DNA from 3 places in the Bradyrhizobium sp. Cp5.3 genome. Region 3 is predicted to be linked to each of the others. Evidence: predicted binding sites of a transcription regulator. Region 3 holds the regulator's gene; each other region holds the start of a gene.

Region 1 (10,081 bases), on a different contig from region 3:
CCGTTTGTAGCGGGCATGGTGCTTGCCTATCTTCTCGACCCTCTCGCCAATCGGATGGAGCGGCTCGGCGTGAACCGGCTCGTCGCCACGCTTGCCATCATTGCTTTCGGCGTTACTCTCATCGCGGTCATCATCATTCTCACGGTGCCCGTGATCATCCGTGAGCTTTCGCTTTTCGTCGAGCACTTGCCGCTCTACGTCCGGCGGGTGCATGCGCTGGCAACCGATCCAAACTGGCCCTGGCTAAGCAAGATCGTCGGCGAGGGCCTCGGCGAAACCGAGCGCTCGATCGGCGAATTGACAAAGTTTGCGAGCGGTTGGCTCGAGAGCATCCTCCGGTCGGCCTGGTCGGGGGGACGAGCTCTGATCTCTATCGTTTCGATTGGTATCGTCACGCCGATCGTTGCTTGCTACCTCCTCTACGACTGGAACAGAATGGTTGCGACGATCGATAATTGGGTCCCGCCGGCCCATCGGGAAACCGCGCAGGCGCTTGCGCGCGAAATCGACAAGACGATCAGCGGTTTCGTGCGAGGGCAGAGCACTCTCTGCCTCGTCCTCGCGGTGTACTATGCTGCTGCGCTACGCCTAATCGGTCTCGACCACGGGGTCCTGATCGGCATCGCGGCCGGGTTGATCAGCTTCATCCCGTATCTCGGATCGCTCTCCGGCCTGGTTGTCTCCACGTGCATCGCAATCGCGCAATTCTCGCCGGACTGGAGACCGATCTGGCTTGTGCCGGCGGTCTTCGTCGTCGGACAATCGCTGGCCGATTACGTTCTGGCGCCGCATCTGGTGGGTCGACGCGTGCATCTGAACCCGGTCTGGGTGATGTTCGCGCTTTTCGCCTTCGGCTATTTGTTCGGCTTTGTCGGCCTGTTGATCGCGGTGCCGCTCGCTTCTGCCATCGGCGTGCTGGCCCGTTTTGCCTTGAGAACCTACTATGCGAGTTCGCTTTACGCGTCGACCGCGACAAAGCCGCCCCTCGAATCCTGATGCTCGGTTCTACGATTTCGCCCATTGCAAGGCTGTCGGATTGACATGCCTCGATATGAAAAAGGCCAAGACATTGTTCGGGTGGCATCATGGCGCACAGCCTTGCCATGGAATGTCGCTTGGCTCAGAGCTGCCGAAATTGGGTGGTGCAGCAGGTCGGTAGCCATGAGGGGGCAGCGCCCGTGGCGCCAACCAATTCGGGAGGGCAGCCACGGACCTCGGATGTGCAGCGGCTGGCGTCCCGCTGACTGACCGCTTCGAAATCGGTATACTGGCGAGGAGACGGGAACCGCACAAGGTTGATCGGTCATGCAGCAAGATGCCGTCCGCAAATACTACTTCGTTAGCGACCTCCACATGGGCGGTGACGGCCAGCTGCAGAATTGCGATTACACCGCCGAGTTCGTTGCTTTTCTAAAGCAATTGGAAAAAGAAAGTGCCGACACCGAACTGCTAATTGTCGGCGATACGTTCGGGTTCTGGGAACTGACCCTCGTGCGGGGAGCCGAGAAGCTTGATCACATAGTTGCGGCGCACCAAGCCATTTTCGATCAACTCCGCGATACTGGGAAGCGCATCAAGATCACCATGATGGTCGGCAATCATGACTATGAGCTTGCCTGCAATGCCGAATTTTCCACCAAGCTACGACAATACAACATTCATCTCGACACTAGCCTGGTCCTGATCCGTGCCGTAGGCGACAAAAAGATCTGGATTGAGCACGGGCAGCAGCGCGACGAATTCAACGCTTTTCCCGACTATGGTAGTCCCTACGCACTTCCGGTCGGATACTTCATCACGCAAACCTTTGTTAGCGGAGCGAGCCGGCATTCCGATTTCGGAAGAGGAAATTGGCTCAAGGATATTCGCTCAGTTGGCACGATGCAGATACCTGACTGGGTTCTGTCCAACTACTTCTACCGGGAAATGAGCGCAGTGCTGCGCTGGGTGCTGCTGCCATTTTTACTTCTCGCCGGAGTGACGATGGTGGCGATCGCGGGCGAACTGCTCCGGGTAGTCGGCATCTTCGATTACAATATTCTGTTTCACAATCCGCTCATGAGCAGGCTTGGAATCATCGACAACGTTCTTCAAGTGGTGATCGCGATCAATTCCATATTCCTGGTGCTGTTCGGCGTTCCTGCAGCGGTAGTTCAGCGCGACCTCAAACGAACTCTCACTCGGTTTCGGCTCCTCACCGACTACGGAATCAGCCCAAACCTCGATTCCGAGGAATGTTATCTAAAAGCGGCTCAGCAAGTGTTCCAAGCAGACGGCAGCGTGGCGGTTTTCGTCTTCGGACATACTCATGGAGCGTTTCTAAAACGACCGGGACCAGGCGGTCAGGTGGTCCTGAACACGGGAACTTGGCTGAAGCTCTTACACCGCGTCCCAGTCCACTTTGGACTATTACCAGCAGTCTACTATCCCTCGTTTCGCCTCAATTATTTTTGCATTGAAACGGAAAACAATCATGTCGTGATCACCTACGTGGCGTTTCCTAAAACGCCTGAGCGCGAACTTACTTGGCTGCAGCGGCTCGTAACGCTCGGTAAGGCTCCCAAATCATCGGAAGCCGTGCCGGCGAGGACGGTCGTTGATTTTTGACCCCGGACCGCAGGCGGCCGCGACTTGCGTGATGTTCGCCTGACTGAGGAATCGGCGCAAGCATCGGAGCTTGCGCCGATGTTGCGACGGACACGACGAATCGGCCAATCGCAACCAGCGTGGTCATCTGCTCGTCCCCACCGTAACGGATTCGTCGACCAGCGACTGGTTACTAATCGACGTGCAGATGCGGGAAACAGCCTCCGACGATTCCGAAAAGGTAATTTTCTCGACGTATGGCTTGTCTATCGCGGCTGTAATCTTCTTTCCGTCATCGGAGACCCGGAACAGCATGCTTTCCCCCTCTATGGAGAATTGCTGGCCAGCATTTGGCCCGGCGTTCAGCATACCCTGAAAGGTGCCGGGCTTGACGGCCATACGATATGCGTGATCACCCTCAGGGGTGTCAGTGAACGAGTAGGAGATTGTGCCCGCACTTACTGCCGCTCCATAAGGATTGGGTGGTGGGACAATGGTCGCATCGCCTCACTGGTCCCATCGCCATGGTAGATGACCTGACCTTCCGTGGTGAGCTGGCTGACGAGCGCGCGCCCAGCGACGCAACTTGCTGCGATGCATGAGTCTGGAAGTGGCCCTTCTCGAACCTAGGGAGATGTCCGAGTTGAGTCCGCGAGGTAGGCCAAAGCGGACATTGACCAAGATCGCTGTCACGCGATTTTATAAGCACACACCCTAGGCAACGAGCTCGGCGAACAGGTCGGCATCGACATTGCCGCCCGACAGCACGATCACGACGTTCTTGCCGGCGACATCAAGACGGCCGGCCAATAGCGCGGCAAGGCCGATAGCGCCGCCCGGCTCGACCACGAGCTTCAGCTCGCGATAGGCAAACGCCACGGCCGCGCCGACCTCAGCGTCGGAGGCGGTGACGCCCCGCGCCAGCAGCTTGCTGTTGATCGCGAACGTCATCTCGCCGGGCATCAGCGCCATCAGCGCGTCGCAGATGGTGCGGCCCGCGGGCGGATGCGGCTCGCGATGACCGACGGCGAGCGAACGGGTGTGATCGTCGAACGCCTCGGGCTCGGCCACGACGATCTGGGCTTGCGGATAGCGCGCCTTCACGGCGGTCGCGACGCCCGCGATCAGGCCGCCGCCAGAGGCCGGCGCCACCACGATGTCGGGCATGATGCCGAGGCTCGCCATGTCTTCGGCGATCTCGCGGCCAGCGGTGCCTTGCCCGGCGATCACGAAGGGATCGTCATAGGGCTTGACCAGCGTCGCGCCGCGCTTCTCGGCGATGCCGCGCGCGATCGCCTCGCGGTCGTCGCGGTCGCGGTCATACAACACGACCTCGGCGCCATAGGATTTGGTGCGCTCGCGCTTGGACAGCGGCGCATCCGCCGGCATCACGATGGTCGCTTGCATGTCGAGGATCTTTGCCGCCGCCGCCACGCCCTGGGCGTGGTTGCCGGAGGAGAACGCGACGACACCGCCGGAACGCTTGTCCGGCGGGATCGAGAACACCTTGTTGAAGGCGCCGCGGAACTTGAAGGAGCCGGTGCGCTGGAGCATCTCCGGCTTCAAAAAGACCTTTGCGCCGACGCGCTCGTTGAGCACGGGAAAGGACAACAGCGGGGTGCGGATGGCGAAGGGCGCGATCACGCGCGCTGCGGCATCGATGTCGGCAGGGCCGACCGGGAGGGGCTGTTCCGTCATGGGGTAATTTGTATCGCGCCTGATCAGGCGCGGGCAAGACACCTCCGCGCGAGGGTCTGCGGCCGTCAGGCGACGAAGCGCGCCTGCTCCACCCCGTTCCGGCCCGGCAGCACCGCGCCGACCGCCCGGATGCTGTCGACGAAGGCCCTCGCCGAGGCCTCCCAGGTGTAATTGGCGGCAAATTCGACGCAGGCCTGCCGGGAGATGTCGAGCGCCGCAAGGCAGGCGCTGCGCAAATCGTGATCCAGCGCGCCGACCGGCGCGTCGCCGATCACGTCGCGGGGGCCCTTCACCGGGAAGGCCGCAACCGGCAGCCCGCTCGCCAGCGCCTCCAGGAGGACCAGGCCGAACGTGTCGGTCTTGCTGGGAAACACGAAGACGTCGGCCGCAGCGTAGATTTCCGCCAGAGCCTCGCCGTGCTTCTCCCCCAGGAAGATCGCCTCAGGATAGGCCTCTTCGAGGGACGCCCGCGCCGGGCCGTCGCCGACGATCACCTTGGTGCCGGGCAGGTCGAGGTCGAGGAAGGCCTCGAGATTCTTTTCCACCGCGACACGGCCGACCGAAAGGAACACCGGTGCCGGCAGGCAGAGGTCGATGGCGCGCGGATGGAACAGATGGGTGTCGACGCCGCGCGGCCACAGCACGACATTGTCGAAGCCGCGCTCGCTGAGCTCGCGGGCGAGCGCCGGGGTCGCCGCCATCACCGCGCTGCTCGCGCTGTGGAAGCGGCGCAGCGCGCGCCAGATCAGGGAGCCCGGAACCGGCACCCTGGCGCGGACATATTCGGGAAAGCGGGTGTGGAAGCTGGTCGTGAACGGCAGCTTGCGCTGGCGGCAATAGCGGCGGACCATCAGGCCGATCGGCCCTTCCGTCGCGATATGGATGCTGTCGGGGCGCGCTTCCTCGATCAGCTTGGCGATCCGCGCCGGGCGGGGCATTGCCAAGCGTACGTCGCGGTAGCTCGGCATCGCAAAGGTCCGGAACGATTGCGGCGTGAGGAACGCGAACTCGACGTCGAGCGCCTTGGCCGCGTCAGCGAGCTTGGTCAGCGTCCGAACCACACCGTTGACTTGCGGGTGCCAGGCGTCGGTCGCGACCAGGATGCGCATTACGCAGCTCTTGCAGCGACCTGTGGGACAGGCGCCGCCTTTCGCAACTGATCCGCCCAGGTGATGATCTCGAAATGGCCGTCGTCGTGCTCGACGAGCGCCGTGCAGCTCTCCACCCAGTCACCGCAGTTCATGTAGCGGATGCCGGCCTCGTCGCGGATCACGGCATAGTGGATGTGGCCGCAGATCACGCCGTCGGCCTCGTGGCGCCGCGCCTCGGCGGCGAGCGCCTGCTCGAACGCGCCGATATAGTTGACGGCGTTCTTGACCTTCTGCTTCGCCCATTGCGACAGCGACCAGTAGGGCACGCCGAACATGCGGCGGAAGAAGTTGACGAAGCGATTCATCTGGATCGCGAAGTCGTAGGCCTTGTCGCCGAGATGGGCGAGCCAGCGCGCGTTCTGCACCACGAGGTCGAAGATGTCGCCATGGATGACGAGATAGCGCTTGCCGTCCACGCCGGTGTGGACGGTGTTTTCGACGACGTCGATGCCGCCGAAATGCGTGCCGTAATAGTTGCGCAGGAACTCGTCGTGATTGCCGGGGATGTAGACGATCTTGGCGCCCTTGCGCGCCTTGCGCAGCAGCTTCTGGACGAGGTCGTTATGCGATTGCGGCCAGTGCCAGCTCGATTTCAGCGCCCAGCCGTCGACGATGTCGCCGACGAGGTAGATGGTATCGGCGTCATGGTAGCGCAGGAAGTCCAGCAGAAGATCGGCTTGCGAGCCGCGGGCTCCGAGATGGACGTCGGAGATGAACAACGTGCGAAAGCGCCGCTCCGGGCTCTCGTCACTCACATCGTAACTTCCCATGCGCCAGCCTGTAACAATGTCCCGTGACAGGGGGATGACCAATTGAACCTGTGAGGCACCCTCAGATACGAATCAAACCTTGCCTCGCCCTGTCAGCCGGATATCAGCCGCATGCGACAATCAGGCGACATGGCGCCGCAGAGGCGTCCGCAAAACCCCGGGAACCCCTAGGTTTGTTGGTTAACGCCGGCGGGTCGCCGCGCGGATCCGGCCGCAATCGCGGCCGAGGTCAGTAGAACCTGTGGAAATGATGGATCGGCCCGTGGCCATGGCCGACGCTGAAGCGGTCGGCGGCTGCGATCGCCGCGCTGATCCAGGTCTTGGCGTTGCGCACCGCGTCCTCGAGCCCCTCGCCCTTGGCGAGACCAGCCGCCACGGCAGAGGATAGCGAGCAGCCGGTGCCATGGGTGTTTTTGGTGGCAACGCGGGGCGCGGCCAGCGGGATCGTTTTATCCGAATCGACGAGATAGTCGGTGCTCTCGGCGCCCTCGCTGTGGCCGCCCTTGATCAGGACGGAGCGGCAGCCGAGCGCCAGAAGGCGCCTGCCCTGGCCCTCGATGTCGGCCTCGCTCGAGGCGACCGGCTCGTCCAGGAGAGCCGCGGCCTCCGGCAAATTGGGAGTCAGCACCGAGGCGAGCGGTATCAGCTTCGTGCGCAGGGCTTCGACGGCCTCGGAAGCCAGCAGTCGGTCGCCGGAGGTTGCGACCATCACGGGATCGAGCACCACGTACCGGGGCGACCAGCGCGCGAGCGCGGCCGCGATCGCATCGATGCTCAAAGCCTGCGCCACCATGCCGATCTTCACCGCACCGACATCGAGATCGGAGAACACGGCATCGACCTGCGCGGTGACGAACTCGGCGGGCACGGCGTGAATGCCGGTGACGCCCTTGGTGTTCTGCGCCGTCAACGCCGTGATCGCGGAGGCACCATAGACGCCGAGCGCGGCGAAGGTCTTCAGGTCCGCCTGAATGCCGGCGCCGCCGCTCGAATCGGAGCCGGCAATGGTGAGCGCCACGGGCGTCGTCATGGTGCGATTTTCCGCATTTCGGGGACCATCATCCGTCCTAGCGCGCATAGCCCGGGGCAGCAAGCTTGCGCCCGGGGGCAGCAAGCGAGCTTGCGCCCGGGGCAGCAAGCAAGCTTGCGCCGGAGGGCAGCAAGTTCGCTTGCTAAATGGGGCCGGTTTTGGCCTATTAGCCGCCAGATCATGCCCTTCGGAGCAACCGCGATGGTTCCTTTTTTCGTCCAGATCAAATGCAAGCTCGGCCAGTCCTACACGGTCGCCAACGCGCTCGCAGAAGCCGAGATCGCCTCCGAGATCTATTCCACGGCCGGCGACTACGACCTGCTGGTGAAGTTCTACGTCGACAAGGACACCGACATCGGCCACTTCATCAACGAGAAGGTGCAGATCCTGCCGGGCATCCAGGACACCCACACCATCATCACCTTCAAGGCCTTCGGGAGCAGCTAGGGCTGGAAGCGCTAGCTGCCCTCTTTTTTCCGCTTCGGCGGCGTCGGTCCGTCGACCGGCGGCAGCGACTTGACGTAATCCGCCATCGCCGCAAGGTCCGCGTCCGACAATAGCGAGGTGTTCTTGATCACCCGCGTCATCGCGCCGCCGGCGCTGTCGCCGTCGGGCAGTTCGCCGGTCTTCAGGAAGTAGGCAATATCCTTCGCGCTCCAATCGCCAAGGCGCTTCTGGGTGATGTTGGGGACCCAGCCCTCCCCTTCCGGATTGGGTCCGCCAGCGAAGCGCTCTCCGCTGATGATACCGCCAAGAATATTGCGCGGGCTGTGACATTCCGCGCAGTGGCCAAAGCTGTTCACGAGATAGGCCCCGCGATTCCATTGCGCCGACTGCGCGGTCTCGGGCGCGAACGGCTTGCCGTCCATGAACAGGAGCTTCCATATGCCGACGTTGCGCCGGATGTCGAACGGGAAGCGCACGTCGTGATCGCGCACCTTGCCCGCGACGGGGGGAAGCGTTTTCAGATAGGCGAAGAGATCGAGCACGTCCTCGCGCCTGGCATGCTGATACGATGTGTACGGAAAGGCCGGAAAATAATGTTGTCCGGACGGCGAGACCCCCTTCATCACCGCGTTGACGAATTCAGCTTCTTGCCATCGTCCGATGCCATCGTTCGGATCGGGCGAGATATTGGGCGCGTAGAACGTTCCGAAGGGCGAGCGGATCGCGACGCCGCCGCCTAGCCGGGTGCGGTCGGGCTGGTTGGGCACGGCATGGCATGAGGCGCAGCCGCCGGCGTTGAACATCTCCTCGCCATTGGCAAGATTCGGCGTGTGGGCGGGTGCCGTGACGGCAAAGCCGACGGCCGGCGCGCTGAGCCACCAGTAGACGCCTGCCGCGGCAATCGTTGCGAGCAGCGCCACGGAAATTGTTCGTTGCAACATGCGGTCCATCCACTCGTGGCCAGCGAACCTATGGCCGATGTCGTTGCAACTCCAGCCACGAAGAATTTAGCCTGTCCCCGCTGGAAACGGGAATAAACTGAAACGTTGGCTGTTGGAAGTTTCGCAGGCCAACGAGGCCACCAGGGAGAATGTCATGAACAAGACCGTCATTGCCGTGTTAGCGCTGGGCACTGTTGCTTTTGCGGGTCCGGCCAGCGCCGAGAAGCTGAAAGCAACGCTCGACGGCAAGGCCGAGGTACCGGCCACGACCAGCAGCGGCACCGGAACGGCCGATCTGGACTACGACGCCGCCAGCAAGAAGCTGTCCTGGAAGCTCACCTATTCGGGCCTCTCCGGCCCCGCCACGGCTGCCCATTTCCACGGGCCCGCCGAGTCCGGCAAGAACGCCGGCGTCGCGATCGCGATCCCGAACGCCACATCGAGCCCCGTCGAAGGCAGCGCGACGCTCACGGACGCGCAGGCCGCCGATCTGCTCGCCGGCAAGCTCTACGTCAACATCCACACCGCGGCCAATCCGGGCGGCGAGATCCGCGGTCAGGTGACGAAGTAAGTCTCACGGCTGCCTCGTCGGCGGAGGCCGGACGCAGGAGGGAGCGTCCGGCCTTTTCGAGTCTGGCGCACGCATCATACGTCATTGCAGGAAGATGAGCTCGCGGCTCGCCCTCATTCCGGCATGCCGGCGATCCGGAGCGCTTGCGCCAGCATTTCGGCATCGTCCAGTCGACGCATGCGCGATGTGTACGCAGCGATGCGCTTGTTGGGAAATAGCTGCATCGCGTGGGCGCAGATCCGCTGCGCTTCCTCAACGCGGCCTGATGCGGCGTGACATGCCGCCAGAATGAACTGCGCGGGCGGAAAGATCGGGATCAGCCTGATGGCGGCCGCCGCGCAGGACAAGGCGTCCTCATTTCGGCCGGCGAGGAAATAAGCGTAAGCCAGCCCCGTCAGGGCGTTGCAGCTCCCATGCGGATGGAGCGGGTTCAGACGCAATGCGATGCTGAACTGCTCGACTGCGGCGTCGCCGCGACCAAGCCAAAGCTGGCTCCATCCGCTCCAATGCCGTGCGATGACGAGGTTTGGGTCCAGCTTGATCGCTCTCGCGAGATGGGATTCGCCCTCCTCGACCTGACCGGCAAGCTGGGCGAGCGCGTGTCCTGCCGTTGCAAGAACCGATGGATCGTTCCCATCAAGGTCAATCGCCCGCCTCGCGAGTCGCTCGGCTTCACTGCGTTCGTGGGCTACATCGGTGGTCCAATCGAAGACCCTTCTCAGGACATAGCAACGGGCGCCGAGCGCGTATGCGCGCGCGAATTCAGGATCGAGTTCGCGGGCAATCTTTGCGAGCTCGATCGCCTCGATGCTTGCCTTCTCCGTGAAATTGAAGAAGGCGGCAAATGCCCGGAGATAATAGTCGTAGGCCTGAAGATTGTCGGTCGG
Region 2 (10,081 bases), on a different contig from region 3:
TGCAGCGCACTGCCGCCCGAGGCGCGGATGCCTTCGACCTGCTTCTGGTCGGCGCCCTCGATCGCCTCCGAGAACAGCTTGCCGAAGGCACCGAAATCCGACACCGCGATGGCGAGCACACCGGCAAACGGACCGAGCCCGACGACATTGATCCAGACCAGCGCCCAGATCAACGTATCGACGCCGCGGATCGAATCGAGGAAGCGCCGGACCGGAAAGCGAAAGATGTTCGACGGCACCACGTTGCGCGCGGCGAGCAGACTGACCGGAAGCGCAAACAGCGCGGCGAGCGTGGTGCCGAGCAGCGCGATCGACAACGTCTCGCCCAGCGCCTGCAGATATAGCGGCAGCGACGCACCGGGATCTGGCGGGATCATCATCATGCTGATCCAGCCGAGCTGGCTCAGCCCCGAGATGAGGCGCGACGGCGAAAAGTCGAGATCGACCAGGCCGAACACGAAGACGGCCAGAGCGGCGGCGAGCACCAGAGGCGTTGCGAGGTGTGCAGCGGCCGGCCGGTCGAACACATCGGGATAACGCGCGCGAAGCCGTGCGGTGTCGACCTCCTGAGGCTTGCTCACGTCCGCGCCTCCTTGCCGAACAGGCGGCCGCGCAGCCAGCCGGTCGTGATGTCGATGATGAAGACCGTCACGATGATGGTGAGCAGGATCGCGCTGACGTCCGAATAGTAGAACTTGCGGATGGCGACGACGAGCTCCTGACCGATGCCGCCGGCGCCGACGAAGCCCATGACGGAAGCCTCGCGGACGTTGATCTCGAAGCGCAGCAGGGCATAGCTGGCATAGCCGGCAGTAACCTGCGGCACGACGGCGAAGCGCATGCAGGAGAGCCAGCTCGCGCCGGTCGAGCGGATGCCTTCCACCGGCTTCATGTCGGCATTCTCGACGATCTCCGAGAACAGCTTGCCGAGCGCGCCGGTGGAGTGGATCGCAATCGCGAGCACGCCAGCCATCGGTCCGAGGCCGAAGGCAATGACGAAGATGAGCGCGAACACGATGCCCGGCACCGTGCGCGCGAATTCAAGCAGTCGACGCACGAGGAAGCGCAGCCAGGGCCCCGGCGAGGTGTTCTCCGCGGCGAAGAAGTTGAGCGCGAAGGCGAAGACGGCACCGATCAGCGTGCCAACATAGCTGATCAGCAGCGTCTCGCCGAGCATCCTCAGCCATTTGCGCCAGCCCCAGAGCCACTCGCCGACATCGGTCCAGACGCGCTGGCCGCTGTCGAGCGTGAGGATGCGGTCGAAATAGCTGACGAAGTTGCCGAAATAGGTGAAGAGCGTGCGCAGGTTCACTTCTGCGCCGATCGCCGACAGGATCAGGGCGGCGATGAACAGCGCGATTCCAAACAGGAGACGAAGCCGCTTGCGCGTGACCGCCTGGCGGTAGGCGGCATTCAGCGCGGCCAATTGCTGTTCGGGGAGGATCGAAACCGCGAGCGTCATTTGATCAGGAAACGTTGCCCGTCAAAAGAGAAGGAGCCGGGTCCATCGACCCGGCTCCAGTGCGTCGTCCCGAAACTCAGGACGCCTTCTTCTTACGCAGCGCATCGACGAACTTGATCAGCTCGATCGTGCCATCCCAATCCTTGGTGGTCGCGGGATGAAAACCCTTCTTTTGGCCGTCGGAGAGGCGCTCGAACGCCGCCTTGTCCTTGGTCGGCGCCTCGAAAAACGCCTTCGCGATCGCCGCCTTGGCGTCTTCCGGCAGGTCGGTGTTGTAGGCGTAGGGGCCGTTGATGATCGGCGCCGACTTGTGGATGATGCGGAAATCGTCCTTCTTCATCGCCGAACCGTCGGCGTTCTTCAGCATGCCCTTGGTCAGCATCTGCGCCAGCGTGGAATCATCGTCGCTGGTCCACTGGTTGGCCGCGACGTCCACCGTGCCCTGCGCCAGCGCCAGCATCGCGTTCTCATGGCTGCCCGTGAAGACGACCTTGCTGAAATAGGTGTCGGCGTCCGGAATGCCCATCTTGTCGAGCTCGAAGCGCGGCACGTTGTTGCCGGAGGTCGAGTTCGGATCGACGAGGCCGAGATTCTTGCCCTTGAGCTGATCGACGCTCTTGTAGGGGCTGCTCGCCTTGACGAAGAACACCGAGTAATAGCCGGTCGAGCCGTCGGCGTTGATGTCATTGGCGAAGGCGTCGGTCTTGACGCCGGTCAGGCGGGCGCGCGCGAACGATGCCGAGCCGTAGCTTGCGATGTGGATGTTGCCGGCGCGCTGGCCTTCGATCACGGCGGCATAGTCGTTGGCGATCCGCAGCGTGACCTTCACGCCGAGCTGCTTCGACAGATATTCCACGAACGGCGTCCAGCGCTCGGTGACGCCGGAGGCGTTTTCGGCCGGAACGACCGCGAAGGTGAGTTCGGGATATTTGGCTTTCCAGTCTTCGGCGGAGGCGGATCCGGCAAAGGCCAGCGCGGCGGCGCCGGCAAGGACTAGTCTGCGAGTGATCATGATACCCTCTTCATCGGTTGGGGTCGGTTGACGCAAAACTGAAAACGTAGGCGCGGGTTCAGGCGGCCGCCGCGGTCCCGAGCGCGGGGACGCCTGCGGGCGCCGGCACGGGCAGGCCGCCCATGACGTCGGCGGCTTCGAGGTCATAAAGCTCGCGCGCGACATGATCGGTCAGCGCGGACGGTGCGCCGTCGAACACCACGCGGCCCGCCGCCATGCCGATCAGGCGGTCGCAATAGCTGCGCGCCAGATCGAGCGAATGCAGGTTGCACAGCACGGTGATGCCGAAGTGCTTGTTGATGCGGAGCAGCGCATCCATCACGATCTTGGTGTTGCGCGGATCGAGCGAGGCGATCGGCTCATCGGCGAGAATGATGTCGGGCTGCTGGACCAGCGCGCGTGCGATCGCAACGCGCTGCTGCTGGCCGCCGGAAAGCTGGTCTGCACGCTGGGCGGCAAGCGAGGCGATGTCGAACTGCTCGAGCGCCGACATCGCCAGCGCCCTGTCCTGCTCGGGCCAGACCTGCGTGAGCGAACGCCAGGCAGGGATCGCCGCGAGTCGCCCCATCAGAACGTTGGTCAGCACATCGAGCCGGCCGACCAGGTTGAACTGCTGGAAGATCATTGCCGATCGCGCCCGCCAGTGCCGCAGCTCCTTGCCGCGCAGCGCGGTGACGTCGACGCCCTCGAACAGGATGCGACCCTGCGTCGGCGTCACGAGGCGATTGATGGTCCGCAGCAAAGTCGACTTGCCGGCGCCGGATCGTCCGATCACGCCAACGAAGCCGCCGGGGGAAATTTGAAACGAAGCGTCGTCCACCGCGGCTTTTGCGCCGAAGCGGCACGTCAGGCCTTCCACCACCAGCATGCAGTGCTCCAAAGTAGCTGGCTGCCACCGCTAACGCCGACGCTTGACACTTGTGTGACACGTGCGTGGCCGTGCGGCGATCCAACACACCTCGTCCCCTGTCATCATTGCGTCATGACGTTGTCATCGAGCCGCTCGAAGACGGACGCCCGCCCTCGCGCTTTCGGATGCAACATGGCCGCCAAAATGCTTTCGGTCGAACCGACCATTGATCCCTCGGCGAAGCTGCATGAGACGAGGCTCGGCGCCTACACCGAGGTCGGCGCGCGCACGATCCTGCATGAAGTGGCGATGGGCGATTACTCCTACGTCGTGAACGACGCGCAGATCACCTACACCACCATCGGAAAATTCTGCTCGATCGCGGCGATGACGCGCATCAATCCCGGCAATCATCCGATGCATCGCGCCACGCAGGCCCATTTCACCTATCGCTCGAGCGCCTACTTCGCGGGCGAGAGCGACGATTCCGAGTTCTTCGACTGGCGGCGCCAGCATCACGTCCATATCGGCCACGACGTCTGGATCGGCCATGGCGCGATCGTGCTGCCCGGCCGCAACATCGGCACCGGCGCGGTGATCGCGGCCGGCGCCATCGTCACCAAGGACGTGCCGGCTTATACTATTGTCGCAGGCAATCCGGCGCGGATCGTCCGGCGGCGTTTCTCGGAAGAGATCGCCGGACGGCTCGCCAGGCTCGCGTGGTGGGATTGGGATCACGACAAATTGCGTGAGGCCCTGCCCGATTTCCGCAAGCTCGGGATTGAAGATTTCCTGTCAACATACGAACCACGGGCGAGTTCCATTACAAGTTCTCTTGCCAGCCAACGAAGCGCGGTCGCGTGACAGACATTTTCCTTGAAGGTGGCCGGACCCTGATCGGCTCCGAGCTCGTCGAAACTTCACTTGCGGTGTCCGGACAGGACATTGCAGGGATCGATGCTCCTCGCGGCCGTGCCCGGCTTGCAATAAGCGCGCGCAACCTGCTCGTCCTGCCCGGCATCGTCGATCTGCACGGCGATGCCTTCGAGCGGCAGATGATGCCGCGCGCCGGCGTCGACTTTCCGATCGACGTCGCGCTCGCCGACAGCGACCGCCAGGCGATCAGCAACGGCATCACCACAGTGTTCCACGCCACGACCTGGTCGTGGGAGCCGGGCCTGCGCAGCGGCGACAATGCGCGGCGCCTGCTCGAGGCGATCGAGCGCCAGCGCCCGCAATTCGCCGCCGACACCCGCTTCCATCTGCGGCACGAGACCTACAATCTCGATGCCGAGACCGAGATCGGCCAATGGCTCGCCGAAGGACGTGTCGACCTGTTCGCCTTCAACGACCACATGGACGGCACCGTTGCCGACATGGCCAAGCCGCGCAAGCGCAACCGCATGGTGGAGCGCACGGCACTGTCGAACGAAGACTTCGACCGGCTGGTCGATCACGTGGTGTCGCGCGCCACTGAGGTGCCGGCCTCGATCGCGCGACTCGCTGCGGCTGCACGCGCTGCCGAGGTGAGGATGCTGTCGCACGACGACGGAACGCCGGCGATGCGCCGGGAATATCGCACCATGGGCGCGACGATCGCCGAGTTTCCGATCAATGAAGAGACGGCGCGGGACGCCGCTGCCAACGGCGACGCCATCGTCTACGGCGCGCCGAACGTCGTGCGCGGCGGTAGCCACACTGGCTGGACCAAGGCGTCTGACATGATCGCCAAGGGGCTCTGCTCCGTGCTGGCGTCGGACTATTATTATCCCGCGCCGCTGCTCGCCGCATTCCGGCTCGCCGCCGACGGCGTCTTGCCGCTCACCGAAGCCTGGAATCTGGTCTCGGCCGGGCCCGCGCACGCAACCGGTCTTGCCGATCGCGGCACCGTTGCGGAAGGACGGCGCGCCGACATCCTTCTCGTCGACGACACCGTGCCGCTGCGGCCGCGGCTCGTTGCGGTGATCGCCGCAGGCCGACTGGTGCACCTGACCGATGCGACACGATTGCTCGGCCCGGCGGCCACGCCGCGCGAAGCTGTCGTTGCGGCTTAGACCGGCTATGCTGAAGCAATGACAGCTTTCCCCCGCTACGCGATCTACTACGCCGCCGACGCCGACAGCGCCCTCTCGCGCTTTGGCGCCGAGCTGCTGGGCTATGACGCTCACTCCGGCAACGAGCTGCCCTTCCCCGAGGACGCACGGCGCGTCGCGCCGGACTGGCGCGACGTCAGCGCCGATCCCCGCAAATACGGTTTTCACGGCACGCTGAAGGCGCCGATGGCCTTGGCGCCCGGAAAGACCGAGGCCGAGCTCGCCGCGGCCTGCGCGACATTCGCCGCGAAGGTGCGGGCCATTCCGGTAATCCGCCCCGTCGTCGACTCCATCAGCGGCTTCATTGCCGTCATTCCGGCCGAGCCGGTCGACGCACTCCAGCAGCTTGCCGCCGATTGCGCGCGCGATTTCGACGCTTTCCGCGTCGCCCTGACTGCCGACGATCGTGCGCGGCGCAAGCCCGAGAAGCTCAGCGAGCGGCAGCGCGACTATCTCGACCGCTGGGGCTACCCCTACGTGATGGAAGAGTTCCGCTTCCACATGACGCTGACGGGACGGCTTGAAGCTGAGCGTCGCGGACCGATCCAGGAGATGCTGCGGTCGCGGTTTGCCGCGCTCAATCTCGACACGCTAGCGATCGATCGCCTCGCGCTGTTCAAGCAGGACGATGCGACGGCCCGCTTCCGCATCATCGGCGAGTGGGCCTTGACAGGGTAGACGTCAGCGCCAGCTCGCAACATTGAAAGCGAGCGCCACGGCGCCGACCAGAACGAGGCTGGCCGCCCAGATGGCATCGAGATTGAACCAGCTTCGCGCGACGAACCGCAATCCCAGATAGCGGTAGACCAGCCACGCCAGAGATCCGCCGGCGCCGATCATGGCGGCAACGTGCACCAGGGACACCAGCACGGCCATCGCGAGACTTGCCTTCATCAGCGCGCCGGCGGCCTCGTGGCCGGCATCGAGGTCGAAGGCCTGGCAGAGCCCGAGATAGATCGGCACGAGCATCAGGGCGGCGCCGTGAGCAATGGCGACCGCAAACGACCAGAGCGCCAATTGCGTCGGCGGAATTCGTGCCAGTGCGCGCGGATGGCGCCGCACGATCAGCCGATAGACGCCGAAGCCGATGACGAGAAGGCTTGCACTGATCTGGATCGAACGCTGCCACTCGGCCAGCACCAGCAGGAACGCGAATGGCAGCAGCACGAGAAGCGTTGCCAGCAGATGCCCGGCCGACAGGGCCCACAGCGCACGGAACAGCGCGCGCGGGCTCTTGTCCATGAGCCCGGCTGAAACGGCGAGCGGCCATCCCATCCCCGGATTGACCCCGTGATAGAGACCGCTCGCAACAAGCGCGAGCCACAGCCAGCCGAGCGTCGGGCTCGCGTGCCCCCAATCTAGGCCGACGGGTAGCAAAAGGAATCCGTCGAACAATCGCCGCCCTCCAGCCTGATCTGGTGCGCACGATATCCGTCGGGGAAGCTCACGAAATAGTCCTTGGCGAGCTCGAGGCCGCCGCTGCCACCGACATTGGCCATGACTTCGACGCCCGGCATCCCATCGGGATAGAACTGGTCGTCCCAGGTGGAATAGAGCGAATTGGTCCAGTACACGCGCCTGCCGTCGCGGCTGATCTCGACCATCTGCGGGCCACCTGCATATGCCTTGCCGTTCGGATGCGACGCGCGGCGCACGATGCCTCCGGTATGCACCGAGCCTGCAAGCTTGGGCTTTCTGGGATCGCTGACATCGTACTGGCGCATCTCGCCGGTGCCCCAACAGGAGACGTAGAGAAACCGATCGTCCATCGACAGATCGATGTCGGTCACCAGTGGCGGGACGGCACCAAACCCCTGCAAGAGCGGCGGAAGCTTCTCTTTGGCTGCGGGCTCCGGCGGGATGGTCGCCGTCTTCTCGGCATGGAAATTCCCGCCCTCGCGCCACCAGGTCCAGATCGAGCCTTCGAGATTGGTGGTGTCGACCACCACGCCGGCAAAGCCGTATTCGCGAACCGGATCGTGCGCGGGCCGTACCTCCAGCGCCATCTGATGATTGGCGCCGAGGTCGATCGTCTGCACGTTGCGCCGGGCGCGGAGATCCCAGAAGTGGAGACGATGGCCATATTTGTTCGACAGCAGGTCCTCCGGGACGATCCCGTTCTCGAACTGGGGCGGCAAGCCCCATTCGCTCGTCACCATGTAGTCGCGGGGCAGGTTCCACCAGAAATCATAGTGCAGCGTCTGCGGACCGCGATCGATCTCCCATCGTCCAAGTACCTCGAACGTCTCGCAATCCATGATGAAGACGCCCGGAGGCCCGTTGGTGCCGTCCTTGCCGCCGCCGCCCAGCGTGCTCACATAGACGCCGTCCGGCCCGCAATGGATGGTATGCGGTCGCGAATAGCCGGTCTTCTTGAAGACCTCCTCGGGTTCGATGATCTTGTGGATCTTGGCTTTGGTCGGATCGGGCTTGGTATCGATGATGTAGATCCGCGACGAGCGCAGCCCGGGGATGATGAGATAGCGCCGCTCGATGAAGGCGTGTCCCGCGAGCGGCGACAGCGCGGAGGAGCAGGCATTCCAGCCGAAGTGATGAAACTCGTCGCCCCTGTTGGGCATCGTCACGGTGTGGACGATCTGGCTGTAGGTTGGCGATCCCGGCTTGACGTCGACGACCGCCAGAGCGTCCGGCTTTGAGAAATCCGGACTGAGCAGCAGCGTATAGGCAAAGTTCTCCGCAGGAGCTTCCATCGCCAGCTTGGGCGATGCGTGAAAGGTCGGATCTGGCCTCATCGTCATGGCACTGCCTCCCTGTTTCGTCGGTTCGCGCCAACCTGGCTCGGGATAACGACATAATGAAGAGGTGTTGCGCGATGTCTTGAAAGTGCTCCGCAGGGCCCGGTTGGCCGGCATACAATACGTGATCGCCGGGCTGCAGAAAACCGGCCGAACCGCGCCAATTCGACGCCGTCGGCCGAGATGGTGCTCGAGTGCGCACCTCACCCTCCGTCGTCGTCCCGGCGAAGGCCGGGACGACGACGGAGGAATCTAAGGCCAGCAGAATAAGTGGCGCGCTACTTCCCCCACCGCAGCGCCAGCGCATCGCGCTCCTTGGCGAGTTCCAGCAAGCCCGCACGCGTTGCCGGATGCAGCGGTTGAAGCGGGTGCCGCACGGCATCCGACCTGATCACACCGCCGGCCTGCATCATGACCTTGCAGGCGACCAGGCCGCACTGGCGGTTCTCGTAGTTGATCAACGGCAACCAGCGCTCATAGGCGGCTTTCGCCTCCTCGCGCTTGCCGGCGAAATAAGGATCGATGATCTGGCGGATGCCGTCGGGATAGCCGCCGCCGGTCATTGCCCCGGTCGCGCCGGCATCGAGATCGGCGAGCAGCGTGATCGCTTCCTCGCCGTCCCAGGGCCCCTCGATGTCGCTGCCGCCCGCCTCGATCAGGCTCCTCAGCTTCGCAGCGGCGCCGGGCACCTCGATCTTGAAGTAACGGATGTTGGAGAACTCGCGCGCCAACCGCGCAAGCAACTCGACCGGGAGCGGCGTGCCCGCCACCGGCGCATCCTGGATCATGATGGGAATATTGATCGCATCCGAGAGCACGCGGAAGAATTCGACGATGCCCTTCTCGGGCACCCGGAACGTCGCGCCGTGATAGGGCGGCATGACCATCACCATGGCCGCACCCGCAGCTTCAGCCTGCTTGCTGCGCGCGGCGCAGACGGCCGAGCTGAAATGGCTGGTGGTGACGATGACGGGAACCCGCCCCGCAACATGCTCCAGCACCGCATGCATCACGGTTTCCCGTTCGGCATCGGTGAGCACGAACTGCTCGGAGAAATTGGCGAGGATGCAGAGGCCGTTCGAGCCGGCATCGATCATGAAATCGATGCAGCGGCGCTGGCCCTCGAGATCGAGCTCGCCGCGATCGTCGAAGATGGTGGGCGCGACCGGGAACACGCCGCGATAGGGGCGCTGGGCCTTGGGTGTTGGCGTGACCGGCATCGAACTCTCCATCCCTGATGATCTCGTAACTCTGTCGCAGCGCGCGCTTGGCGCGGCGGCACAGATGTACTCGGGGCGAGGACCTGCGGCAATGCCGATCCGCGCACCAATGGGACGGAGAAATATTGTGGCTAAGCGGTCTTCACTGCCCCGAGGAAGCCCTCGACCGCGACGCGGAGGCGGTCGGCATCGACCGACATCTTCCTGACCGATTCGAACAGCACGTTTCCGGCATTGCCGGTCTCGCGGTTGAGGCTGGCGACGCTGCCGATGGTGTCGGTGACCTCGCGGGTGCCTTGTGCAGCCTGCTGGAAGTTGCGCGAGATCTCGGTGGTCGCCGCACGCTGTTCTTCGACGGCGGCGGCAATCGCCGTCATCTTCTCGTCGATGCCGCTGATGGCGCCGCCGATGGATCGGATCGCGGCAACCGCCTGCCCCGTAGCGCCCTGGATCTCCTCGACCTGCCGCGAGATCTCTTCCGTCGCGGTCGCGGTCTGCGCCGCAAGGCTCTTGACCTCGCCGGCGACGACGGCAAAGCCGCGGCCGGCTTCACCGGCGCGCGCCGCCTCGATGGTCGCATTCAGCGCCAGGAGGTTGGTCTGGCCGGCGATGGCATTGATCATCTTCACGACTTCGCCGATACGGCTCGCGGTCTGGTCGAGGATCTCGACCGTCGCGTTGGTCTGCT
Region 3 (10,081 bases):
GATGGCGGCGGTGTTCGTGGCCGCGGGCTATTTCACCCTGACCTTCTACGATCTGTTCGCCGTGCGTGCGATCGGCCATTCCCATGTGCCCTATCGCGTCAATGCGCTGGCCGCTTTCACGAGCTACTCGATCGGCCACAATGTCGGCGCCAGCGTCTTCACCGGCGGCGCGGTGCGCTATCGCATCTACTCGGCCTATGGCCTCAATGCGATCGATGTTGCGAAGATCTGCTTCCTCGCCGGCCTGACCTTCTGGCTGGGCAACGCCGCCGTGCTGGGCCTCGGCATTTCCTACCATCCGGAGGCGGCTGCCTCGATCGACCAGCTTCCGCCTTGGCTGAACCGCACGCTGGCGATGATGATCATCGTTGCGCTGGTCGCCTACGTGGTCTGGGTCTGGACCCAGCCGCGGGTGGTTGGTCGCGGGCCGTGGACCGTGGTGCTGCCCGGCGGCCCGCTGACGCTGCTTCAGATCGCCATCGGCATCGTCGATCTCGGTTTCTGTGCGCTCGCAATGTACGTGCTGGTCCCGGACGAGCCCAATCTCGGCTTCGTCGTGGTCGCGGTGATCTTCGTCTCGGCGACGCTGCTCGGCTTCGCCAGCCACTCGCCCGGGGGGCTCGGGGTGTTCGACGCCGCCATGCTGGTCGGCCTCTGGCAGATGGACCGCGAGGAACTGCTGGGCGGCATGCTCCTGTTCCGGGTCCTCTATTATCTTTCGCCCTTCGTCATATCTGTAATCTTGCTGACGTTTCGTGAGGTTATCATAGGTGCTCGATCGAAGCGCCTGCAGCAGGCGGCGCTCAAGCTCGACCCCGGCCCGCCACCTGAGGCCGCCTATGTGAGAGAGCGCAGCGATAGCGGCGCCTGAACCGCGCAAGCCCCTTAAGGAGAAGTCCGCCCCGATGGCGATTGACGCCCCTTCTTCTCCCGCCGCCCAGCCCTGGTCCGACCGGCTGCGGCACTCGACCATCATCCTGATCGCCGCGGCGCTGGCGCTGTCGGTCGTGGTTTCGCTCGGCGAATTGACGGTGGTGCGGGCGGTGACGGTGTTCCTCTGCATCGCGGCCGCGGCGCTGATCCCGTGGCGGCTGCACGACAATGCGGCCTCGCGTGACGACGTCCGCCGCATCAATCCCGTCGACAGCGCGGCGGTCGCGGCGGTCGTTGCCGGCATGCCGGATCCGGCGGTGCTGCTCGACCGCGCCGGCCGCGTCATCCATCTCAATGCCGCCGCCGCCCAGCTGGCGCCTGCGCTGCGCAAGAACGAGCTGGCGCAGTTCGCGCTGCGCTCGCCGGAGATCATTACCGCGCTGCGCGAGTCGATCGCCACCACCGAGCCGCGACGTGCGGCCTATCTCGATCATGTGCCGGTCGATCGCTGGATGGAGCTCTTCATCACGCCGGTGCCGGTGCCCACCACCTTCGGCGGGGCCGACAAATGCATGCTGATGACCTTCCACGACCAGACGCCGCTGCGCCGGGTCGAGGAGATGCGCGCCGATTTCGTCGCCAATGCCAGCCACGAATTGCGCACGCCGCTCGCCGCGCTGTCGGGTTTCATCGATACGCTGCAGGGCCAGGCCAAGGACGATCCCAAGGCGCGCGAGCGCTTCCTCGGCATCATGCACAACCAGGCCACCCGCATGGCGCGCCTGATCGACGACCTCTTGTCGCTGTCGCGGGTCGAGCTCTCAGCCCATGTGCGGCCCGATACCCTGGTCGACCTCGTGCCGATCATCCGCCAGGTCGCCGACGGGCTCGAGCCGCTGGCACGCGAGCGCCAGGTGGACGTCGAGACCCACCTGCCGGAGACCCCTGTGATGATCGCGGGCGACCGCGAGGAACTCCTGCGCCTGTTCGAGAACCTGATCGAGAACGCGCTGAAATACGGGGCGTCGGGCGGGCGCGTCATCGTGTCTCTCAATATGAGTGTGGCGACCGACGGAACTCAGGAAATCCGCGTCTTCGTGCGCGATTTCGGTCCTGGCATCGCGCCCGAGCATCTGCCGCGGCTGACCGAGCGCTTCTACCGGGTTGACGTCGGCGACAGCCGCTCGCAGGGCGGGACAGGGCTCGGATTATCGCTGGTGAAACATATTCTTAACCGTCATCGCGGCCGGCTCCTGATCGAAAGCGTGCCCAAGCAGGGCGCCACTTTCACCGCCTGTTTTCCCCAGGCGAAGACTTCCGCGTCAACCTGAAATCATAGCGATTTCAGTCGCTTAGTGCTGTCATCCGACTGTCACGAAACCTTCGTAAAAGCACAGCCGACCGCTCCTAAAGGGGCGGCGCGGGAGCGCGATCGGGCGCGGAAGGCGCTTCGCTCCCCAGTATGGAGACCAGCATGAATTTCCTCAAAACTATCGTCGCTGCTGGCTTGGTCGCCGCATCGACGTCGGCGTTCGCCGCCGATATTACGGGTGCCGGCGCGACGTTCCCGTTCCCGATCTATTCGAAGTGGGCGGACTCCTACAAGAAGGAGACCGGCAACGGCCTGAACTATCAGTCGATCGGTTCCGGCGGCGGCATCAAGCAGATCCAGGCCAAGACCGTGACCTTCGGCGCCAGCGATGCGCCGCTCAAGGCCGAGCAGCTCGAGAAGGATGGCCTCGTCCAGTGGCCGATGGTGATGGGTGCGATCGTTCCCGTCGTCAACATCGAGGGCGTCAAGGCCGGCGAGCTGGTGTTCGACGGCGAGACCCTCGCCAATGTCTATCTCGGCAAGATCACCAAGTGGGATGATGCTGCCATCAAGAAGCTCAATCCGAACGTGAAGCTGCCATCCGAGGCGATCACCGTGGTCCGCCGCTCCGACGGTTCGGGCACCACCTTCAACTTCACCAACTATCTCTCGAAGGCCAGCGCGGACTGGAAGAGCAAGGTCGGTGAGGGCACGGCCGTCGAGTGGCCGGTCGGCGTCGGCGCCAAGGGCAACGAGGGCGTGTCCGGCAACATCAGCCAGACCAAGAACTCGATCGGTTACGTCGAGTACGCCTACGCCAAGCAGAACAAGCTGACCTACACCGGCCTCGTCAACAAGGCCGGCAAGACGGTGCAGCCGACCGTCGAGGCCTTCCAGGCAGCCGCTTCCAACGCCGACTGGTCCAAGGCGCCCGGCTACTACGTCATCCTGACCGACCAGCCCGGCGACAAGTCCTGGCCGATCACCGCGGCGACCTTCATTCTCATGCACAAGGAAGCCACCGACAAGGCGGCCTCGCAGGAAGCCATCAAGTTCTTCCGCTGGGCCTTCAAGAACGGCGGCAAGATGGCCGAGGAGCTCGACTACATCCCGATGCCGGACAGCGTCGTCCAGCAGATCGAGAAGACCTGGGCTGCCGAGATCAAGAGCTAAGTGCTCTTGTCCTGGACGCAGCGCGGCATGATCTGCCGCGCTGTCGATCCGGGATCCGCAAGACCTCGTTCCCCGGCACGTGGTGTCGCTGTCGCGATGCCGCCGCCGGGGTGCGAGACCGGTGACAAGAAACTAGATGGTCAGTACAGGGGATCGGCGTGGCAGAGATGGCCGTTCAGAGCGACGTGATTGATGACGCCGGACCCTATGATCGCGCCAAGGCGTTGAGCGCGTTCAAGCTGGGTGACCTCACCTTCTACTGGATCACGCGTCTCAGCGCGATCTCGGTCCTCCTCATCCTCGGCGGCATCATCGTGTCGCTGATCGTCGGTGCCTTCCCGGCGATGAAGGAATACGGCTTCTCGTTCCTGTGGACGCAGCGCTGGGCGCCGTCCGCCGATCCGCCCGTGCTCGGCGCGCTCGGTCCGATGTACGGCACGCTCGTGACCTCCTTCATCGCGATGCTGATCGCCATCCCGGTCGGTCTGGGCATTGCGATCTTCCTCACCGAGCTGTGCCCGCAATGGCTGCGCCGCCCGATCGGCATGGCGGTCGAGTTGCTCGCCGGCATTCCCTCGATCATCTACGGCATGTGGGGCTTCTTCGTGCTGGGGCCGTTCCTGGCCAACACCTTCCAGCCCTTCATGATCAGGATCTTCGACGGCGTTCCCGTGCTGGGCGCGATCTTCGCGGGGCCACCGTCCTATCTCAGCCTGTTCAACGCCGCGCTGATCCTGGCGATCATGGTACTGCCCTTCATCACCTCGATCTCGGTCGACGTGTTCAAGACCGTGCCGCCGGTGCTGAAAGAGGCCGCCTACGGCGTCGGCTGCACCACCTGGGAAGTCGTCCGCAGCGTGGTGATCCCCTACACCCGCGTCGGCATCATCGGTGGCGTCATGCTGGCGCTGGGGCGCGCGCTCGGCGAGACCATGGCGGTGACCTTCATCATCGGCAACTCGTTCCGGATCTCCTCGTCGATCTTCGCGCCGGGCACCACGATCTCGGCGGCGATCGCCAGCGAGTTCGCAGAAAGTGACGGCCTGCACCAGTCCGGCCTGATCCTGCTCGGCCTGCTGCTGTTCGTGCTGACATTCTTCGTGCTCGCAGGCGCGCGGCTGATGCTGCTGCGTCTCGAAAAGAAGGCGGGGAAGTAACGCCATGAACCCGATTTACGCACGCCGCCGCCGCAAGGACATCGTCATCCGTGGACTCTGCATTGGTGCCGCCGCCTTCGGTGTCACCTGGCTTGCACTGATCCTGATCACGCTGCTCTACAACGGCCTGGCCGGGCTCAACCTCCAGATCTTCACCGAGAACACGCCGCCGCCCGGCTCGAACGAAGGCGGCCTGCTCAACGCAATCGTCGGCTCGCTCATCATGACCGTGCTCGGCGTCGGCATCGGCGCGCCCCTCGGCCTGTTCGCCGGCACCTACCTTGCCGAGTACGGCCGCAACGACAAGCTGACCTCGGTGATCCGCTTCATCAACGACATCCTGCTCAGCGCGCCCTCGATCATCATCGGTCTGTTCATCTACGGTGCGGTGGTGGTGCCGATGCGCGGTTTCTCGGCAATCGCCGGCAGTCTCGCGCTCGCCGTGATCGTGATCCCGGTGGTGCTGCGCACGACCGAGGACATGCTGCTCTTGGTGCCGAATGCGCTGCGTGAAGCGGCCTCCGCCCTCGGCCTGCCGCGCTCGCTGGTGATCAAGCGGATCGCCTACCGTGCCGCGCGCTCCGGCCTCATCACCGGCGTGCTGCTGGCGACCGCCCGCGTCGCCGGCGAAACCGCGCCGTTGCTCTTCACCGCGCTGTCGAACCAGTTCTTCAGCCTGAGCCTGAACAAGACGATGGCGAACCTGCCGGTCACCATCAACAACTTCGTGCAGAGCCCGTACGCCTACTGGAAGCAGCTTGCCTGGAGCGGCGCGCTGCTGATCACGCTCACCGTGCTTGCCCTGAACATTGGCGCGCGCATCCTTGGCGCCGAGAGGACCGCAAAATGACCGATCTTTCCGTATCCGTGAGTGCCAACGGTCACCTGGCGTCGCAGCAACCGCTGCCGGAAGCCCCGGCCAAGGTGACGGTGCGCAACCTCAACTTCTATTACGGCGAGCACCACGCGCTGAAGAACATCAACCTCACGCTCGGCACCAACCGCGTCACGGCGTTCATCGGCCCGTCGGGCTGCGGCAAGTCGACCCTGCTGCGCATCTTCAACCGGATGTACGACCTCTATCCGGGTCAGCGCGTCACCGGTCAGCTCATGCTCGACCAGACCAACATTCTCGATCCCAAGCTCGACCTCAATTTGCTGCGCGCCCGCGTCGGCATGGTGTTCCAGAAGCCGACGCCGTTCCCGATGACGATCTACGAGAACATCGCCTTCGGCATCCGCCTCTATGAGAAGATATCGAAGTCCGAGATGGACGACCGCGTCGAGAAGGCGCTGCGCGGCGGCGCGCTCTGGAACGAGGTCAAGGACAAGCTCAACGCCTCGGGCCTCTCGCTCTCCGGCGGCCAGCAGCAGCGCCTCTGCATCGCGCGCACCGTCGCGGTGCGGCCCGAGGTGATCCTGTTCGACGAGCCCTGCTCGGCGCTGGACCCGATCTCGACCGCCAAGGTCGAGGAGCTGATCCAGGAGCTGTCCGAGAATTACACGATCGCGATCGTCACCCACAACATGCAGCAGGCGGCGCGCGTCTCCGACAAGACCGCCTTTATGTATCTCGGCGAGCTGATCGAGTTCGACGACACCAGCAAGATCTTCACGTCGCCGACCGATCGGCGCACGCAGGATTACATCACCGGCCGCTTCGGCTGAGGAGACAGGATATGGGTTCCGAACACACCGCAAAGGCCTTCGACACCGACCTGCAGGAGCTCACCCGGCTGGTCGCGGAGATGGGCGGGCTCGCCGAGCGCATGATCGTCGATTCCGTCGATGCGCTGATCCGCCGCGATGTCGCGCTCGGTCAACGTGTGGTCGCCGGTGATACCGAGATCGACGCGCTGCAGAAGAAGATCGAGGAGCGCTCCGTCCTGACCATCGCCCGCCGCCAGCCGATGGCGGTCGACCTGCGCGAGATCGTCGGCGCGATGCGCGTGGCGACCGACCTCGAACGCATCGGCGACCTCGCCAAGAACATGGGCAAGCGCGTCGCAGCGCTGGAGACGGACTTTCATCCGCTCAAGCTGTTCCGCGGCCTGGAGCATATGACCGACCTCGTGCAGCAGCAGGTCAAGTCGGTGCTGGACGCCTATGCCGCGCACGATCTGCCGGCGGCGATGGCGGTGTGGAAGGGTGACGAGGAAGTCGACGCCATCTGCACCTCGCTGTTCCGCGAGCTCCTCACCTATATGATGGAGGATCCGCGCAACATCTCCTTCTGCATCCACCTGATGTTCTGCGCCAAGAACATCGAACGGATCGGCGACCACGCCACCAACATTGCCGAAACCGTGTTCTACATGATCGAAGGCCAGGCCATCGCCGACAAGCGGCCGAAGGGCGACATGACGACCTTCGCCACGACGGTCCCGAATAGCTAAGGAGCGACGACCCCATGGGCGCACGCATTATGGTGGTTGAAGACGAAGAAGCTCTGACCGAGCTGCTCCGTTACAACCTCGAAGGCGACGGCTATGACGTCGAGACGGTGATGCGCGGCGACGATGCCGACACCCGCCTCAAGGAACACATACCCGATCTGATCGTGCTCGACTGGATGCTGCCGGGCCTGTCCGGCATCGAGCTGTGCCGGCGGTTGCGTGCCCGGCCCGAGACCAAGCAGCTCCCGATCATCATGCTCACCGCGCGCGGCGAGGAGAGCGAGCGGGTACGTGGCCTTGCGACCGGCGCCGACGACTACATCGTCAAGCCGTTCTCGGTGCCGGAGCTCCTGGCGCGCGTGAAGGGTCTGCTCCGACGTGCAAGCCCCGAGCGGCTCGCCACGGTGCTCGCCTATGGCGACATCGAGCTCGACCGCGAAAAGCGCCGCGTGGCGCGTTCGGGCCGGCCGATCGATCTCGGTCCGACCGAGTATCGCCTCCTGGAGTTCTTCCTGGAGCATCCGGGCCGCGTGTTCTCGCGCGAGCAGCTGCTCGACAGCGTCTGGGGCCGCGACATCTACATCGACGAGCGCACTGTCGACGTGCATATCGGCCGCCTTCGCAAGCTGCTCAATCTCGGCCGCGAACAGGACCCGATCCGCACCGTGCGTGGTGCCGGCTATGCGCTGGATGATCGTTTCGCGAAGGCGGAGCAGACTTAAGGTCTGACAGGTTGGCGGGCTGTCGCCACAATCTCGTCGTCCGGGCCTGGTGCGCAATTGCGCACGGGGCGCGGGACGCATCGCCCCAGGGCGCAGTTGTTGCGCGAAGAGGGTAACTCCGAGTCCCCGTCATCACATCCGCTGGCGGTAATGGCTCCCGGCTTTCGCCGAGACGACGCGGAGTTTGACTGGGCCGTCGTCGCGTGACGGCCTCATCCTGATCGTCGACGAAAGCTAGCTCAGCGCGTGCCCGGCTTCGCCGGGGCGCGGCGGCGGTCGGCTGCCGGCTGGTAGGCGACGCGCGAGTGCTGGGCGCAGTAGGGCAGGCCCGAGAGCGCCCTGCCGCCGCAGAAGAAGAAATCCGGGCTCGAGGGATCGCCAACCGGCCAGTGGCAGGTCGCCTCGTTCAGCTCGAGCAGCGACAGCCGCTGGCTCATCGGCACCACGTTGTCGTAGGTGACCGGATCGGGCTCCACCTCGACCTCGAAGGCCTGCGCCAGCGCGGTGTTGCCGCGCGAGATCGGACGGGACACCCGCATCATGTGCTGCGCGGGACGCGCCTTGCGCGGCCGCGGAGCTGCCGAAGACGGGCTCTTGGCGCGGCCGGACAGGCCGAGCCTGTGCACTTTGCCGATCACGGCATTGCGGGTCACATTGCCGAGCTCGGCTGCGATCTGGCTGGCCGAAAGTCCGGCCTCCCAGAGCTTTTTCAACTGCTCGACGCGATCGTCGGACCAGGTCAAAACCGTCATTGCACCCTTTCCCTCGCCGCGCGCCAGCCATCCTGGGGCCTCGCAGCGATTGCCTAAGCCTCGAAAAACCCGTGCCGCCAGAATCCCTTAAGGCTCGCCGGGCGCGACTAGAACGCCCGAACGTTTACGCCGGTACATGAGGACTTAGAGGATCAGAACCGCTGCACGAGATGTCGTATCTGACAAGCCAAACGCTACAATATGGCGTGACTCACGCGCAAGAGTCCGCCGACTCGCTTCCACATGTTCCGTAGCGAAACCACCACAAAATAGGCACCGCAAGACTACGGATTCTGCGTTTCCCGAGGCTTGCCGGCGGCATTGACTCCCGTTCTGCCAGGCATAAGATGCCCTCACGTGCCGCCCTGAAAAGGCGGCACGTTTCGTTTTCCGGGACGGTCATTGGTGCGCTGCGCAATGCGCGTTGAGGCCGTCCTCAACACCAAGTGACAGCCATGACCAAGAGCGCCGCGCCGCATCTGCTTCCCGTTTTCGCCAGGGCCGACATCGGTTTCGAGCGCGGCGAAGGCTGCTGGCTGATTGCCACCAATGGCGAGCGCTATCTCGACTTCACGTCCGGCGTCGCGGTGAACGCGCTCGGCCATGCCCATCCCGTGCTGGTCAAGGCGCTGCAGGAGCAGGCGACGAAACTCTGGCATATGTCGAACCTGTTCCAGAGCCCGGATGGCGAACGTCTTGCGAGCCGCCTCTGCAACGAGAGCTTTGCGGACTTCGTGTTCTTCTGCAATTCCGGTGCGGAAGCGCTGGAATGCGTGATCAAGGTCGTGCGCCGCTATCACGCGTCGAAGGGGCATCCCGAGCGCTTTCGCATGATCACTTTCGAGGGCGCCTTCCATGGCCGCACGCTCGCGACGCTGGCTGCGACGGGCTCGGCAAAATATCTCGAAGGTTTCGGTCCGCCGATGGAAGGCTTCGACCAGGTCCCGCATGGCGATCTCGACGCCGTCAAGAAGGCGATCGGTCCGCAGACTGCCGGCATCCTGATCGAGCCGATCCAGGGGGAGGGCGGCGTGCGCTCGGCGACGCCGGCATTCCTCAAGGCGCTGCGCCAACTCTGCGACGAGCGTGGCCTCTTGCTCGCATTCGACGAGGTGCAGACCGGCATGGGCCGTACCGGCGATCTGTTCGCGCACCGCCGCCTCGGCGTCACGCCCGACGTGATGTCGCTGGCGAAAGCGCTCGGCGGCGGATTCCCGATTGGCGCCTGCCTCGCGACCGCGGAAGCGGCCTCCGGCATGACACCCGGCTCGCATGGTTCGACCTTCGGCGGCAATCCGCTCGCGATCTCCGCCGCCAATGCGGTGCTCGACGTCATGCTCAAGCCCGGCTTCTTCGACCACGTGCAGAAGATGTCGCTGCTGCTCAAGCAGAAGCTCGCGTCCGTGATCGATCGTCATCCCGACGTCGTCAGCGAGGTTCGCGGCGAGGGGCTCCTGATCGGCATCAAGGCCGTGGTGCCCTCCGGCGATCTCGTCGCCGCGCTGCGCGATCAGAAGCTGCTCACCGTCGGGGCCGGCGACAATGTCGTGCGCTTCCTGCCGCCATTGATCGTCACCGAAGCCGAGATCGAGGACAGTGTCGGGCGGCTCGAGCGGGCCTGCGCCGCGCTGTCCGGTAACAAACGGGCGGCAAGCTGATGAGCAAGCCGAAGCACTTTCTGGATATCAATGAGCTC

What was found. The regulator PhoB, encoded in region 3, activates phosphate uptake and scavenging genes when phosphate is short. The targets are predictions, from matches to a motif close to TGTCATNNANCTGTCAT.
Region 1: the regulator PhoB is predicted to act here: its motif matches at 6,229-6,245, upstream of K289_RS0138670 (UDP-2,3-diacylglucosamine diphosphatase).
Region 2: the regulator PhoB is predicted to act here: its motif matches at 3,442-3,458, upstream of phnC (phosphonate ABC transporter ATP-binding protein).

The regions. Positions count from the first base shown of each region.
Region 1 covers NZ_AUFA01000072.1:3,402-13,482, reverse strand. The annotation lists gene K289_RS46875 (AI-2E family transporter) at 1-996, shown strand, start outside; gene K289_RS0138690 (metallophosphoesterase) at 1,306-2,607, shown strand; gene K289_RS0138685 (hypothetical protein) at 2,731-2,985, opposite strand; gene K289_RS0138680 (threonine/serine dehydratase) at 3,301-4,284, opposite strand; gene K289_RS0138675 (glycosyltransferase family 1 protein) at 4,350-5,393, opposite strand; gene K289_RS0138670 (UDP-2,3-diacylglucosamine diphosphatase) at 5,393-6,205, opposite strand; gene thiD (bifunctional hydroxymethylpyrimidine kinase/phosphomethylpyrimidine kinase) at 6,435-7,235, opposite strand; gene K289_RS0138660 (Lrp/AsnC ligand binding domain-containing protein) at 7,437-7,682, shown strand; gene K289_RS0138655 (cytochrome c) at 7,694-8,623, opposite strand; gene K289_RS0138650 (CHRD domain-containing protein) at 8,778-9,194, shown strand; gene K289_RS0138645 (adenylate cyclase 3) at 9,308-10,081, opposite strand, start outside.
Region 2 covers NZ_AUFA01000009.1:125,097-135,177, reverse strand. The annotation lists gene phnE (phosphonate ABC transporter, permease protein PhnE) at 1-581, opposite strand, end outside; gene phnE (phosphonate ABC transporter, permease protein PhnE) at 578-1,462, opposite strand; gene phnD (phosphonate ABC transporter substrate-binding protein) at 1,539-2,474, opposite strand; gene phnC (phosphonate ABC transporter ATP-binding protein) at 2,533-3,342, opposite strand; gene K289_RS0114550 (chloramphenicol acetyltransferase) at 3,517-4,188, shown strand; gene K289_RS0114545 (alpha-D-ribose 1-methylphosphonate 5-triphosphate diphosphatase) at 4,185-5,378, shown strand; gene K289_RS0114540 (DUF1045 domain-containing protein) at 5,397-6,095, shown strand; gene K289_RS0114535 (hypothetical protein) at 6,099-6,692, opposite strand; gene K289_RS0114530 (selenium-binding protein SBP56-related protein) at 6,776-8,176, opposite strand; gene K289_RS0114525 (dihydrodipicolinate synthase family protein) at 8,452-9,393, opposite strand; gene K289_RS0114520 (methyl-accepting chemotaxis protein) at 9,525-10,081, opposite strand, start outside.
Region 3 covers NZ_AUFA01000001.1:242,516-252,596, reverse strand. The annotation lists gene K289_RS0101200 (lysylphosphatidylglycerol synthase domain-containing protein) at 1-871, shown strand, start outside; gene K289_RS0101195 (ATP-binding protein) at 906-2,204, shown strand; gene pstS (phosphate ABC transporter substrate-binding protein PstS) at 2,348-3,358, shown strand; gene pstC (phosphate ABC transporter permease subunit PstC) at 3,526-4,515, shown strand; gene pstA (phosphate ABC transporter permease PstA) at 4,520-5,365, shown strand; gene pstB (phosphate ABC transporter ATP-binding protein PstB) at 5,362-6,183, shown strand; gene phoU (phosphate signaling complex protein PhoU) at 6,195-6,911, shown strand; gene phoB (phosphate regulon transcriptional regulator PhoB) at 6,926-7,633, shown strand; gene K289_RS0101160 (GcrA family cell cycle regulator) at 7,873-8,385, opposite strand; gene K289_RS0101155 (aspartate aminotransferase family protein) at 8,841-10,043, shown strand; gene argF (ornithine carbamoyltransferase) at 10,043-10,081, shown strand, end outside.